Regions from separate parts of the Pseudomonas sp. YA1 genome, predicted to be linked through region 1. Evidence: predicted binding sites of a transcription regulator. Region 1 holds the regulator's gene; each other region holds the start of a gene.
The links. Region 1 encodes sigma-54, which starts transcription at its own class of promoters, with help from an activator protein. Its sites were predicted from a motif close to ANTGGCATNNANNTTGCTNT; they were not measured.

Region 1 (4,979 bases):
CAGCTGATAGAGGTTGAGGCTGGTGGTGTCCAGCTTCAGGTCGGCGAGGTCGGCGATCGGTCCGAGCAATTGGCTCTCGTCGCCAATCGCCTCCGCCAGCGAACGGGTGTCGGTGGTCAGCGGGTGGCGCCGGCGGGTTTCCGAGAATCGTTTGAGCAGCGTCTCGTCGTCGGCGTCGAGATACAGCACATCGCAGTTGATGTGGTTGTCCCGCACTTCCTGCAACAGTTCGGGGAAGCGCTGCAACTGGCTGGGCAGGTTGCGGGCGTCGATCGACACCGCCACCTGTGGCTGCAGTAGCTCCGTGTGCAACAGGGCGCGCTGCGCCAGGTCGGGAAGCAGGCTGGCGGGAAGGTTGTCGATGCAATAGAAACCGTTGTCTTCGAGGACGTTCAGGGCGGTGCTCTTGCCCGAGCCCGAGCGGCCGCTGACGATGATCAGGCGCATGTCATTGCCCGTTCTGTACGTCTACCACGATCTGATAAAGCGCCTCGGCAGTGGGAGCGCTGCGCAGGCGGTCGCGTACGTCGGCACGGTCGAGCATGGCGGCGATCTGCCGGAGCAGTTCGAGATGTTCTTCGGTCGCGGCCTCCGGTACCAGCAGGACGAAGAGCAGGTCGACCGGCGCGCCGTCCAGCGCGTCGAAGTCCACGGGAGCATCCAGGTGCAGCACGGCGCTGATGGGGCTCTGGCAGCCAGACAGGCGGCAGTGCGGAATGGCGATGCCATTGCCGAAGCCGGTGGAGCCGAGTTTTTCCCGGGCCACCAGGTTTTCGAAGATGGTCTGGGCGTCGAACTCCGGCAGCTCCCTGGCTACCAGGTTGGCGATTTGTTCGAGTACGCGTTTCTTGCTGCCACCCGGCACGTTCACGAGGGAACGGCCGGGGGTCAGGATTTGCTCAAGTCGGATCATAGGGGAGGGGAGATCAGCGGGCGCCTACGCCTTGCTGCCGTTCGAGATACTTCTCTTTGTGTTTGATCAGTTGACGGTCGAGTTTGTCGATCAGCAGGTCGATGGCCGCGTACATGTCCTCATGTTCCGCATTGGCTACGATCTCGCCACCGGCGATGCGCAGGGTAGCTTCGATCTTCTGCTTCAGTTTCTCGACCTCCATGATCACCTGAACATTGGTGATCTTGTCGAAATGGCGCTCCAGACGGCTCAGTTTCTCGCCGACATAGTCGCGCAGGGCGTCGGTCACATCCAGTTGATGGCCACTGATGTTGACTTGCATACCGCGTTCTCCTTGTTGCCCGTGTGTAAGTGGCAGGTTAGCAACCTGCCTCCGGAACACCTTGGCGTGGATCAACGTCACACCAGTCGCTTGCGCTCGCTCGAAGGGGCTATGCCCAGGGATTCGCGGTATTTGGCGACGGTGCGGCGAGCCACTTGAATGCCCTGTGCCTCCAGTAAACCAGCGATCTTGCTGTCGCTCAATGGCTTTTTCGCATTTTCCGCGGCCACCAGTTTCTTGATGATCGCGCGGATCGCGGTGGACGAGCATTCCCCGCCTTCAGCGGTACTGACGTGACTTGAAAAGAAATATTTCAGCTCGAAAATGCCACGCGGCGTATGCATGTATTTCTGCGTGGTGACCCGCGAAATGGTCGATTCGTGCATGCCCACCGCTTCGGCGATGTCATGCAGGACCAGCGGCTTCATGGCTTCTTCGCCGTAGTCGAGGAAACCGCGCTGGTGCTCGACGATCTGGGTGGCGACCTTCATCAGCGTTTCGTTGCGGCTCTGCAGGCTCTTGATGAACCAGCGGGCTTCCTGCAACTGGTTGCGCATGAAGGTATTGTCGGCGCTGCTATCGGCGCGGCGGACCATGCCGGCGTAGGTGGCGTTGACGCGCAGGCGCGGCATCGCCTCCTGGTTCAGCTCGACCAGCCAGCGCTCGTTGTCCTTGCGCACGATGACGTCGGGGACGATGTATTCGGCTTCGCTCGATTCGATCTGCGAACCGGGCCGGGGATGCAGGCACTGGATCAGCTCGATGACCTGGCGCAGTTCGTCTTCCTTGAGCTTCATGCGCCGCATCAATTGGCTGTAGTCGCGGCCGCCGAGCAGGTCGAGGTAGTCGGATACCAGGCGCAGCGCTTCGTTCAGCCAGGGCGTGGTGGACGGCAACTGGCGCAGTTGCAGCAGCAGGCACTCGCGCAGGTTGCGGGCGCCGATGCCGGCGGGTTCCAGTTGCTGGATGCGGCGCAGCACGACTTCCACTTCGTCGAGCTCGACGTCCAGTTCCGGATCGATGGCGGCGAGGATTTCTTCGAGGGACTCTTCGAGGTAGCCATCGTTGTTGATGCTATCGATGATGGTCACCGCGATCATCCGATCGGTGTCCGACATCGGTGCCAGGTTGACCTGCCACAGCAGGTGGCTGTGCAGGCTCTCGCCGCTGCTGGTGCGCGCGGTGAAGTCCCATTCGTCATCGTCATTGCTGGGCAGGCTGCTGGCGCTGGTCTGGTAGATGTCTTCCCAGGCGGTATCCACCGGCAACTCGCTGGGTATGCGTTCGCTCCACTGGTCGTCGTCGAGGCTTTCGACGCTGGGCGTGGTGCTTTCCTGGAGAGGGCTCTCCTGGGGCGCGCTGGCCGCCTGTTCGGCGCCATCGGCGAGGGGGTCGCTGTTGTCGAAATCGTCGCCGTCTTCCTGGCGTTCGAGCATGGGATTGGATTCCAGCGCTTCCTGGATTTCCTGCTGGAGGTCCAGGGTGGATAGCTGGAGGAGGCGTATGGCCTGTTGCAGCTGCGGCGTCATCGTCAGCTGCTGGCCCATCTTGAGGACTAGCGATGGTTTCATGGCTGAGGGCTTAGTACCTTATTCGCTGGTACCGGATGGCACCATCCACTACTACGGGTGCCGAGGTGGCGGCACCGCCAGGAAGCAAATTATATGCCTGAATTTTCGTACTTTGCCTAGGGTTGCTCTGAATAAATCATCCGCTCCAGGCGGCACTCGTGGTTGCGAAACCGCGGGCGAGCGGAACCGCTCCGGCGAGGCCGGAGGGCGCGCTAGGAGATTTCTTCAGAGGCGGAACTCGTGCCCCAGGTAGACTTCCTTGACCAGGTCGTTGGCGAGGATGCTCTCGGCATCCCCCTCCGCGATCAACTGCCCATCATTGACGATATACGCCGTTTCACAGATGTCCAGGGTCTCGCGGACGTTGTGGTCGGTGATGAGGATGCCGATACCCTTCGCCTTGAGGTGATGGATGATCTGCTTGATGTCGCCGACCGAGATCGGGTCCACGCCGGCGAAGGGCTCGTCGAGGAGGATGAATTTCGGCGCGCTGGCCAGGGCGCGGGCGATTTCCACCCGGCGTCGTTCGCCGCCGGACAGGCTCATGCCGAGGTTGTCGCGGATGTGGTGGATGTGGAATTCCTGCAGCAGGCCTTCCAGGGCTTCCTTGCGACCGTTGCGATCGAGGTCGCTGCGGGTCTCGAGGATCGCCATGATGTTGTCGGATACCGACAACTTGCGGAAGATCGAGGCTTCCTGCGGCAGGTAGCCGATGCCGGCCCGGGCGCGCCCGTGCATCGGCAGGTGGGTGACGTTCTGCTCGTCGATGCGGACCACGCCCTGGTCGGCCTGGACCAGGCCGACGATCATGTAGAAGCAGGTGGTCTTGCCGGCACCGTTCGGACCGAGCAGGCCGACGATCTGCCCGCTATCGATGGACATGCTGACGTCGCGGACGACTTGCCGGCCTTTATAGCTTTTGGCCAGGTGCTGGGCTTTGAGCGTTGCCATTACTGGGCCTTTTTCTTCGGCTGGATGACCATGTCGATGCGCGGGCGCGGGCTGGTCACCTGGGAGCCGGTGGCACGACCCGCGTTGACGATCTGGCGCTGGGTGTCATAGACGATCTTCTCGCCTTCGAAGGTGTTGCCTTCCTGGATCACCTTGGCCTGGTCGATCAGCACGACCCGGTTCTGCGTGACGAAGTACTGGATGGTCAGGCCATAGGCCTTGGTCACGTCCTTGTCCGGAGCGGGTTTCTGCTCATAGTAGGCAGGCTTGCCGACCGAGGTCACGACCTCGATGTCGCCGTTCTTGTCCTGCTTCAGGGTCACGGTGTTGCCGGTCAGCTTGGTGCTGCCCTGGGTCACCACGACGTCGCCGCGGTAGACCGCGACGCCCTGCTTGTCGTCCAGTTCGGCGCTGTCGGCCTGGACGCGGATCGGTTGTTCGCGGTCCGAAGGCAGGGCCAAGGCCATGGAGCTGCCGAGGGCGGCAGTCAGACCGAAAATAAGGGGGAGGGTATTAACGAACCTCATGCTGACCTCTTACGTTGGACAGCAGGTGCATCCGGCTGTCTTTCAGATACGCTTTCATTCCAACAGCCGTCGTCACTCCATTGGCCGCGTCGATTTTAACGGCTTGCTCGGTCTGTGCATAATTCTTGTCGGGGAATACGGTCAGCCGAGTGGTGGTCAGGATGCTTGGTTGGCCCTTGGCATCGGTACGTGCGACGCGCACGTCGTCGATGAGTTCGACCTCCTTGCCTTTCGGTCCGACTTCGGCGCGGGCGCTCTGGATGTGCCAGGGTTGCACGTTGCCACGGAAGAGCAGCAGGTCGGGGGTGGTGACGAAAGTGATGTCCGTGGCTTTCTGGTGCTCCAGCTTCACTGCGGTCATCTCGTAGTCGAGGCTGCCGTCCTCCTGGTACTGGAGGCTATGGGCATTCTCGGCATAGTAGTCGATGGTGTTGTCCTGGCCGGGGCGGGTCGGCTGTTCGTTGAACAGCTCGAGCCCGACGTTCCAGTAGTAGCCCGCGACGATCAGCAACAGGGCGATCAGGGCGAGCAGCAGTTTCTGGCGTAGTGTCTTCGGCATGGTCGGCTCTACAGATAGGCGCCCTGGGCGGCTTCGAGCGTACCCTGGGCGCGCATGATCAGTTCGCAGAACTCGCGGGCGGCGCCTTCGCCGCCGCGGGCCGCGGTGACGCCATGGGCATGCTGGCGCACGAACG
Region 2 (4,979 bases), on a different contig from region 1:
CTCGAGAACAGCATCACCAGTTTATTGCGAACCAGCGGCATGTGCTCGCGCAATGCGTCCATCTGCGCCTTGTCGCGCCCCATCAACGCGACGCCGACCTGCATGTAGCGCTGCCGGCCGTTCTGGTTGAAGTTGACGACGAAGGCCGGCGCCAGGATCTCGTAGAGCGCCGGCTGCTTGCCCGGCTTCGCCGCCTCGCTGGCGACTTCCTCGGTCTTCTCGGCCTTCAGCGACTTGCTGAGGAAGAACCAGGTGCCGCCCACCGACAGGCCGATCGCCAGCAGCAGGCCGACCACGATCAGCAGGATCAGCTTCAGCTTGCTCTTGCCGCCGCTCGGAGCCCCCGCGTCGGCGGGTGTCGCCTCTTTCTTAGCCATGCCAAAAATCCGTCGCTATAGCGTCAAATGAAGGGTTTCACAGGGGCAGAGCAAGGGTTGTGCCATTTCTGCAACGCCGCCCCGCCCCCTGGGGCCAGCCCCGGAGGGCTGTCCGAGATGATAGACGGCGCGGATATTACAGCCTGGCCACAGGAAATCATCCCCGTCTTTTGCGAAATCGCCCGCTCCGGAAAAAGAAAGGCCTCCCGCAGGAGGCCCAAAGGGGAAATGCAGTCGTTCGCCTCAGGCGTAGTAGTCGACCAGACCGCGCGCCGCCGACGAACCCGGCCGGCTGCGGATCTCGCTGACTCCGGCAAGGGTTTCCTCATCGCCCGAGGCGTCGCCGGCCAAGCCGCGTCCGCGCGCCGATCCGCCCTCGCCCTGCTGCTGGCCCTGCCAGCCCCGCGCCAGCGACTGGTCGGAGACGTTCACGTCGAGCTGGTTCATGCCCTGCTGGCTGAACATGTCGCGCAGCCGGTGCATCTGGCTTTCCAGGGCGTCGCGAACGCCGGCGTTGGGACTGGCGAAGGTCACCTGGGTCTGGTCGGCGGTCATGTGGATGCGCACGTCCAGGCGTCCCAGTTCGGCCGGGTCGAGCTGGATCTCCGCCGACTTCAGGTTCTGGCTGGACATCCACATCACCCGGTCCACCACCGCCTCGCTCCAGCCGTTCTGCTGTATCGCCACCGGCTGGCCGGGCACCGTACCGTTCACCGGACGGTTGGTCAGGGCCTGTTGCGCCATGGCCTGGGTCAGCCCGTTGAGCTTGGCCGCGAAAGGCTCGCCGCGCGGCTCCGCCTTGCTCTCCAGCAGGCTCTCGGAGGCGGCGCTGGCGATGGCCGGCTCGGCGGTCTGCTGCAACTGGGCCTCGAGCGCCTTGCCGTCGACGGCCTTGGGCAAGGAATCCGAGGTCAGGCTGGCAAGGGCATCGCCGAGGTTCGCCTGGCGCGGATCGGCGTTCTTCGCCGGCCCGCCTTTCGCCGCCTGCGCTGCGTCCTGGGCACCCTGCTCCAGGGCCATGTTCACTGCCGGAACGCCGTTGAGCTTGACCAGGGTCGGGTCGCTGCTGGCTTCGGTCAGGCTGGCCGGAGCACTGCTGGCCGTCGGCACGGCCGGCGGCAGCAAAGTCGCCTGGGTATTCTCGTCGAGCATCGGCACGGCGCCGCCGAGGCCGAGCAGTTGCAGCGGATCGACCGGCGTTTCGACTTTATCTTCGCCGTCGGCCTTGGCCTGGCCGTCGGCCGGCAAAGGCTTGCCGTCTTCGGCAACGGCCGGTTGCGCGGCGGCATCCGTCGGCTGCGCCTCGGCAGCCTCCTTGCCGGCGTCCCGCGGCTTGTCCCGCGAACCCTTCGCGGGACCGTCGGCGCGCTCGGCGGGCTTCTTCGCGGTCTCCTTGGCATACATGTCGGAGAAGCTGGAAGTCTTGTCGTTACTGGGCTCAGGCGTTTTCTGCTGGCTCTTCGGCGCAGCGGCCTTGGGCTTTACATCAGGCGTCGGCGGCAACAACACACCAGGGGCGACGGCCATGGGAATTCTCCATTTGCGAAGGGATTGCATCGTGGCTTGCGCAAGGGATCGAGCAAGGTCCGGGCCAACTTCGCCGAGAGCGTCCGCGAAACGCTCGCCAGGGCGCCGCAGCAGGCACGCTCGCTTTGCCCGCAGGTCCCGTCTGGACTACAATCCAGAGCCGCATCCCTCCCGAGGTAGTACCCTGATGTCCTTCGCCGAAAAACTGTCCCGTCTGCAAGCCTTCCTCGATGCCGATGACCTGCACGAAGAAGCGCTGGACTACGTGGCGACCCACGGCTACCTGACCGCCCTCTCCATCTGCCCGGAGCAGGTGCCGGAGCGGGAGTGGATCGACGCCCTGTTCGCCGAACCGCCGCACTACCGCAGCGATGAGGAGCGCCAGGAGATCGAGACTTCCCTCGAGCAGCTCAAGGCGCACATCACCCGCGTGCTGGCCAGCGACGAAGACCTCGAGCTGCCCTGCGACCTCGACCTCGGCGACGAGCCGGACGACTCCGACCTGCGCGGCTGGTGCATCGGCTTCATGGAAGGCGTGTTCCTTCGCGAGGAAGTCTGGTTCGAGCAGGCCGAAGAGGAAGTCAGCGAGCTGCTGCTGCCGATCATGGTCGGCTCCGGCCTGTTCGACGAGCAGCCCGAGTTCGACGAGATCGCCCGCGACCGCCACCTGGTGGACGACATGGTCGCGCAGATTCCCGACCTGCTGACCAACCTGTTCCTGCTCTGCCAGGCGCCGGAAGAAAAGCCCGCCCTGCTCAAGCCGCGCACGCACTAAGGAGCGCCGCGGTGGCGCAGCGGGAAATTCGCCCGAGCGCTCGTGCCTGGGTGCGCTATAGCCTCCAGGCCGTGGGTTTCCTAAGCGTAGCCCTGGGCGTGATCGGCATCTTCCTGCCGGTGCTGCCGACCACGCCTTTCCTGCTCCTCGCGGCGGCCTGCTTCATGCGCAGCTCGCCGCGCTTCTACCACTGGCTGGTCGGCCATCCACGGCTCGGCCCGTGGATCCGCGACTATCTCGACGGCGAAGGCATCCCGCTCAAGGGCAAGGTCTACGCCATCGGCCTGATGTGGGCCAGCATCGCCCTTTCCTGCTACCTGGTCCGACGCCCCTGGGCCCAGGGCTTCATGCTGACCAGCGCGGTACTGGTCAGCATCTATATCCTCCGCCAGAAGACCCGCCCGCCGCACGACGCCTGAGGGCCCGCTCAGGACAGCGCCGGATCGCCCTCGCCCAGCGGCAAGCGGTCGCCGGGCCCGCGCCGCTCGGGGCTCAGCACGGTGAAGCCGAAGGTGTTCCAGCCGTCCGCGCTGTCGACGAACACCGAACCGCCGTGCATGCTCGCCACCGCCTTGACGATGGACAGGCCGAGGCCGTGGTTGGCCTCGCTGTTGCTGCGCGCCGCGTCGACCCGATAGAAGCGCTCGAACAGGTGCCTGCGGTGCTCGTCGGCGATCGGCACGCCGGGGTTGCTCACCGCCACCCGCACTTCGTCGCCACGCCGCTCGACGCCGACCCGCAGCGTGCCGCCGGCGGCGGTGTGCTGGGCGGCGTTGTACAGCAGGTTGGTCACCGCCCGCTGGAACAGGGCGCGCTCGACCAGCGCGCGGGCCTCGCCGCGCACCTCGATGCCGACCCCGGCCTCGTCGAAGATCACCTCGAGGAAATCTACCGTGGTGGCGATCTCGCCGGCCAGCGAGGTTTCCTCGCGCTCGCAGGCCAGGCGTCCCTGGTCGGCACGGGCGAGGAACAACATGTCGTTGACGATCGCCCGCAGCCGCTCCAACTCCTCCAGGTTGGATTGCAGGACCTCTTCGTAATGTTCGCCGCTGCGTTCGCGGGACAACGCCACTTGGGTCTGGCCGATCAGGTTGGTCAATGGCGTGCGCAGCTCGTGGGCGACGTCGGCATTGAACGACTCCAGGCGCACGTAGGCTTGCTCCAGGCGGTCCAGGGCGCCGTTGAACGCTCCCACCAGCTCGCGCAGCTCGGCCGGCAGCGGCGAGAGCTGCAAGCGCTGAGACAACTGCCGCGGGCTGATCCGCCGGGCCTCCTCGGAGAGCCGATGCACCGGCCACAGGCCCAGGCGGGCGATCCAGTGGCCGAGCAACGAGGCCAGCAGTACGCCGAGGGCGGACAGGCCGAGCAGCCATTTCACGGTGGAGGTCCGCGCCTCGTGGAACGCCGCGCTGTCGATGGCGGTGACGTAGGTCAGCCGCGGCCGCCCCTCGCGCGCCGGCAACACGCCGACCCGCGCAGTCAGCGCGTACCGGTGCTCCGGCAACTCCAATTCGTAGCGGCCGGCGCCATCGGCGATCAGCCGCTGCACCGGTTCGCTGAAGCGCCCGTAGTGATAGCGCGGGTCGTCGCTGTCGATCCAGAAACGGATCAGCTCGTACTCCTGGCTCAGGTTGTCCAGCTTGCCCTGCAGGTGCGGCCAGCGTTCGGCCAGGTCGGGGTGGTCGAGCATCCGCGAGACCATGTTGAAGCGCACGTCCACCTCGCCCTGCTGCAGGCGCTCGGTCTGGCGGTCGAGGATGCAATAAAGCATGGTGCCGATGAGGGCGAAGATCACCACCGCGGCGCCGGCGAACATTCCCGCCAGGCGGGTCGACAAGGACATGCCCACCTCAGCCCGACTCCGTCAGCGCACGGTTCTCCAGGACGTAGCCCATGCCCCGGATGGTATGCAGCAGCTTGTTCTCGAACGGACCGTCGAGCTTGGCGCGCAGGCGCTTGATCGCCACCTCCACGACATTGGTGTCGGTATCGAAGTTGATGTCCCAGACCAGTTCGGCGATCGCCGTCTTCGACAGGATCTCGCCGCTGCGCTGGGCCAGCACGCAGAGCAGCGCGTACTCCTTGGCAGTCAGCTCCAGGCGAGTGTTGCCGCGGAAGACCTTGCGGCTGAGCAGGTCGATGGACAGGTCGGCGATGCGCATCTGCGAATGGCTTTCATGGTTGCCGCCGCGCCGGGTCAGGGCTTGCAGGCGGGCGACCAGTTCGAGGAAGGAGAACGGCTTGATCAGGTAGTCGTCGGCGCCCTCGCGCAGCCCGCGCACCCGGTCTTCCACGCGCTC
Region 3 (4,979 bases), on a different contig from region 1:
CCTGCTCCACGGAGAGGAGCATGAGGATTGTTTCGCAACGCTATTTCGCAGCCAGCATGCGAACCTGCGAATCACTGATCCGACGTGACAGGGCCAAAGTACTTCGATAACAGTGCGACTGACCTGTCTTTTCTCAGACGCGAGCATGCGAGCGGGAAGCTAGCATTGGCTTCTAAATCCCTGATCAGCAGTTTCTCCCACAAAAGCCGCCACCAGTTGGAAGCGCGCCGGGAAACGTACCCGGCCGTTGGCCCGGGCAATGACGATCTCGCCGCTTTCCAGCGGCTCGCGCAGGACCTCCAGGACCTTGCGCTCGAACTCCGGCAGTTCGTCGAGGAACAGCACGCCCTGGTGCGCCAGGGTGATCTCGCCCGGCTGCGGGCGGCTGCCGCCGCCGACCAGGGCCGGCGCGGAGGCGGAGTGGTGCGGCTGGCGGAACGGTCGTTGCGGCCAGTGCCTGAGGGGGACGTGGCTGGCCACCGAATGGATCGCCGCGACCTCCAGGGCCTCGTCCTCGTCGAGCGCCGGCAGCAGGCCGGGCAGGCGGCTGGCCAGGAGGGTCTTGCCGGTGCCCGGCGGGCCGCTGAGCAACAGGTTGTGCGCGCCGGCGGCGGCCACCAGCAGGGCGCGCTTGGCGGCGGCCTGGCCCTGGACCTCGGCCAGGTCTGGATAAGGGAAGGGCGCGCGGAGCAGGCCGCGGGCCTGGTAGGGCAGCAGCGGGGCCTGGCCGGAGAGGTGTCCGGCGATCTCCAGCAGGTGGTCCACGGCGAACACCGTCAGCCCGCTGGCCAGGCTGGCCTCTTCGGCATTTTCCTTCGGTACCACCAGAACGCGCCTTGCGTCGCGCGCCGCCAGCGCGGCTGGCAATACGCCTCGCACTGGCCGGATCGCCCCGGACAGGGCCAGTTCGCCAAGGCACTCCAGGCCGTCGAGGGCGGTGCCGGGCAACTGGCCGCTGGCGGCGAGGATGCCGAGTGCGATGGCCAGGTCGAAGCGACCGCCGTCCTTGGGCAGGTCGGCGGGGGCGAGGTTGAGGGTGATGCGCCGCGCGGGGAAGTCGAAACCGGCATTGAGCAGGGCGCTGCGCACGCGGTCCTTGCTCTCGCGCACCGCGGTTTCCGGCAGGCCGACCAGGGTCAGCGAAGGCAGGCCGTTGGCCAGGTGCGCCTCGACGCTGACACAGGGGGCTTCGACGCCGACCTGGGCTCGGCTGTGGACAATCGCCAGGGACATGGATCGCTCCTTGATCTCACGCCGCTCGCAGGGGGAAGGATCAGTCGGCGGGCGGCGTCAGCTTGCTTTCGAGTTCCGCCACCTTGGCCTCCAGGGCTTCCAGCCGTGCGCGGGTGCGGGCGAGGACCAGCATCTGGCTGTCGAATTCCTCGCGGCTGACCAGGTCGAGCTTGCTGAAGGCGCTCTGCATCAGGGCGCGGAACTGCGACTCCAGCTCGGCCTTGGGCAACGGCGATTCGCCGGCGAACAGGCGGCTGGCTTGTTGGCTGAGGGCTTCGAAGACGGCTTTGGGCGGCAGCATGGCGAGGGTTCCGGTAACGAGTGGGCGGCAGTCTAGCATGATGTCGGCGGCGCTCGCGGGAGGGCCATTGCACACTTTTTGCGCAATTGTCGGAGCGCGTCTGCGCCTATTTGGTGCGCCGCCCGGAGGCCGGCGTTCCGCACTATCCCCGGGTTGGCGGCTAAGGGCTTGAAATCCGGCGGATTTGCCGGAGCTGGCAAGCTTTCTGCTTTGGCCGGGGTGAGGCGTGCACTGAAGCAGTACCGGTGCGGCAGATGAGGCGGTTGCGGGAGGCCGGCAGGTTGCGGCATCGAACGGCCGCAGCAGGGCCAGGTCGGGGCGGAGGGTCCCGATCATGCTTCCCAGAGGGACCGGCGCGTTACAAAGCCAGACACTGCGCTTAGACTGTCCTCGGGTTCGTTTTCCTGGGGCGAGTCCACCAAACACGGGAGAGAGTTTCATGAAGCTAGTCACTGCCATCATCAAGCCGTTCAAGTTGGACGACGTCCGCGAGTCGTTGTCCGAGATCGGTGTGCAGGGCATCACGGTGACCGAGGTCAAGGGTTTCGGCCGGCAAAAGGGCCACACCGAGCTGTATCGCGGCGCCGAGTACGTCGTCGACTTCCTGCCCAAGGTGAAGATCGACGTGGCGATCGCCGACGACCAGCTGGACCGCGTCATCGAGGCGATCACCAAGGCGGCCAATACCGGCAAGATCGGTGACGGCAAGATCTTCGTGGTGAACCTGGAACAGGCCATCCGCATCCGTACCGGCGAAACCGATACCGACGCGATCTAAGCCCAACCGAACCCCCAAAAGCCCCAGGAGAATACCAACATGACTCTGCGTAAGATCGCAGGGCTAGGAGCCCTATTGTCCCTCGCTTTGCCGGGCGTCGCCCTGGCCGCCGAGGAACCCGTCCTGAACAGCGGCGACACCGCCTGGATGCTGATCTCCACTGCGCTCGTCCTGCTCATGACCATCCCCGGTCTGGCGCTGTTCTACGGCGGCATGGTGCGAGCGAAGAACGTGCTGTCGATCATGATGCAGTGCTTCGCCATCACCGGCCTGATCACCATTCTCTGGGTGGTCTATGGCTACAGCCTGGCGTTCGATACCGCCGGGATGGAGAAGGGCGTCCTCAACTTCAATTCCTTCGTCGGCGGGCTGGACAAGGCCTTCCTCAGCGGTCTCACCGCCGACGGCCTGACTTCCGCCACCGCGCTGTTCCCGGAAAGCGTGTTCATCACCTTCCAGATGACCTTCGCGATCATCACTCCGGCGCTGATCGTCGGCGCCTTCGCCGAGCGCATGAAGTTCTCGGCGATGCTGATCTTCATGGCGGTCTGGTTCACCGTGGTCTACGCGCCGATCGCGCACATGGTCTGGAGCGGTGACGGCGCCCTGATGTGGGACTGGGGCGTGCTGGACTTCGCCGGCGGCACCGTGGTGCACATCAACGCCGGTATCGCCGGCCTGGTCGCCTGCCTGGTGCTGGGCAAGCGCAAGGGCTACCCGACCACGCCGATGGCGCCGCACAACCTCGGCTACACCCTGGTCGGGGCGGCCATGCTGTGGATCGGCTGGTTCGGTTTCAACGCCGGTTCCGCCGCCGCCGCCAACGGCACCGCCGGGATGGCCATGCTGGTGACCCAGATCGCTACCGCCGCCGCGGCCCTGGCCTGGATGTTCGCCGAGTGGATCACCCACGGCAAGCCGAGCGCCCTGGGCATCGCGTCCGGCGTGGTCGCCGGTCTGGTGGCGATCACCCCGGCCGCCGGCACCGCCGGTCCGATGGGCGCGCTGGTGATCGGCCTGGCCTCCGGGGTGATCTGCTTCTTCGCCGCCACCAGTCTCAAGCGCGCGCTGAAATACGACGATTCCCTCGACGCCTTCGGCGTACATGCGGTCGGCGGTATCGTCGGCGCGCTGCTCACCGGGATCTTCGCGGCGCCGTCGCTGGGCGGCTTCGGCAGCGTGGAGGACATCGGCGCGCAGTTCTTCGTGCAGTTCAAGGGCGTGGCCTTCACCGTGGTCTACACCGCCGTGGTGACCTTCGTGATCCTCAAGGTGCTGGACCTGGTCATGGGCCTGCGGGTCACCGAGGAAGAGGAAGCGGTCGGCCTCGACCTGGCGCTGCACAACGAGCGCGGCTACAACCTGTAATACCTGCCGGCGCCCGGCTTTCCGCCGGGCGTCGGTTTGCCTCCCGCGCTCGCCTTTGCCGAACGCCACGCCCTTGTGCGTCGAAAGTCCTGGGCGCTTCCCGCGACTGCCACGACCTCTCCGCAACCGGTCTTTCAGCGACTGCCGGCGGACTGCGCAACCCTCAGCTTTCACAGGTCTGTCTCTTACGCTCTTTGCTTTTTCAAATGCCGCGCTAGAATGCGCGGCGCGACGGATCGGAGCCGATTTGGAACAGCAGCATGTGGCAGCAGACCCTGATCACCTTGCGCCCGCGTCCGCGGGGCTTTCACCTCGTCACCGAGGAGATACTCGACGCCTTGCCGGAGCTTCGGCGGTGCCGGGTCGGCCTGCTGCACCTGCTTTTGCAACATACGTCGGCTTCACTGACCCTGAATGAAAATGCCGATCCTGCCGTACGCCGGGATTTCGAGCGTTTTTTCGAGCGGCTGGCGCCACGCGGCGAAGTCGGCTATGAACACAACGACGAAGGTCCGGACGACCTTCCGGCGCATTTCAAGGCCAGCCTGCTGGGCTGCCAACTGACCCTGCCGATACAGTCGGGAGGGTTGGCACTGGGCACCTGGCAGGGGATCTATCTCGGTGAACACCGGGACAGGGGCGGGGCACGGCGCGTGCTCGCCACCTGGCAGGGCGAGTCAGTATGAATTTTTTCCGGCGGCGCTCATCAAAACGCGCGGCTGGGCTATAACTAACCTGCTTTTGCAGCACCGAGAGGTTGACCATGAGCGAAGAAGAACTGGAACAGGACGAGCTGGACGGCGCTGACGAGGACGACGGCGAAGAGCTGGCCGCGGCCGACGACGGCGAAGCGGACAGCAGTGACGGCGACGAGGCCCCCGCCCCCGGCAAGAAGGCGAAAGCCGCCGTGGTGGAAGAGGAACTGCCCTCGGTCGAAGCCAAGCAGAAAGAGCGTGACGCCCTCGCCAAGGCGATGGAGGAATTCCTTTCCCGCGGTGGAAAGGTGCAGGAGATCGAACCCAACGTGGTGGCCGATCCGCCGAAGAAGCCGGACAGCAAGTACGGCAGCCGCCCCATCTGATTTCGCGTCATCCCAAGGCCCGCCACCCGTGAGGGAATGGCGGGCCTTGTGCTATGGCGCCCTCGCCTCCTCGGGTTCTCGCCCACCCGCATGCAGTCCCGGACATCGAGTCGACCTTTTCCAAGTCAGGCATGGACGGCGACGGGCCGACCCCATTTCCTCCTCGCGGAGGGCGCGCTCGCCATCCTCTTTCTCGGAACGATAGCTGGATTGACACG

Region 2: AC4OR5_RS13660 (flagellar hook-length control protein FliK) is a predicted target of sigma-54. The motif match lies at 1,954-1,973, and genes of this name have one in related genera.
Region 3: glnK (P-II family nitrogen regulator) is a predicted target of sigma-54. The motif match lies at 1,727-1,746, and genes of this name have one in related genera.

Annotation. Positions count from the first base shown of each region.
Region 1 is NZ_JBZWBG010000004.1:157,940-162,918, forward strand. Features, by position in the region: gene rapZ (RNase adapter RapZ) at 1-447, opposite strand, end outside; gene ptsN (PTS IIA-like nitrogen regulatory protein PtsN) at 449-913, opposite strand; gene hpf (ribosome hibernation-promoting factor, HPF/YfiA family) at 927-1,235, opposite strand; gene AC4OR5_RS07080 (RNA polymerase factor sigma-54) at 1,313-2,806, opposite strand; gene lptB (LPS export ABC transporter ATP-binding protein) at 3,032-3,757, opposite strand; gene lptA (lipopolysaccharide transport periplasmic protein LptA) at 3,757-4,284, opposite strand; gene lptC (LPS export ABC transporter periplasmic protein LptC) at 4,271-4,843, opposite strand; gene AC4OR5_RS07100 (KdsC family phosphatase) at 4,852-4,979, opposite strand, start outside.
Region 2 is NZ_JBZWBG010000008.1:230,031-235,009, reverse strand. Features, by position in the region: gene fliL (flagellar basal body-associated protein FliL) at 1-377, opposite strand, end outside; gene AC4OR5_RS13660 (flagellar hook-length control protein FliK) at 621-1,904, opposite strand; gene AC4OR5_RS13655 (UPF0149 family protein) at 2,092-2,679, shown strand; gene AC4OR5_RS13650 (YbaN family protein) at 2,691-3,098, shown strand; gene AC4OR5_RS13645 (sensor histidine kinase) at 3,107-4,522, opposite strand; gene AC4OR5_RS13640 (heavy metal response regulator transcription factor) at 4,530-4,979, opposite strand, start outside.
Region 3 is NZ_JBZWBG010000005.1:7,303-12,281, forward strand. Features, by position in the region: partial or broken gene AC4OR5_RS08045 (YifB family Mg chelatase-like AAA ATPase) at 163-1,233, opposite strand; gene AC4OR5_RS08050 (accessory factor UbiK family protein) at 1,274-1,534, opposite strand; gene glnK (P-II family nitrogen regulator) at 1,974-2,312, shown strand; gene AC4OR5_RS08060 (ammonium transporter) at 2,352-3,680, shown strand; gene AC4OR5_RS08065 (secondary thiamine-phosphate synthase enzyme YjbQ) at 3,941-4,366, shown strand; gene sutA (transcriptional regulator SutA) at 4,444-4,761, shown strand.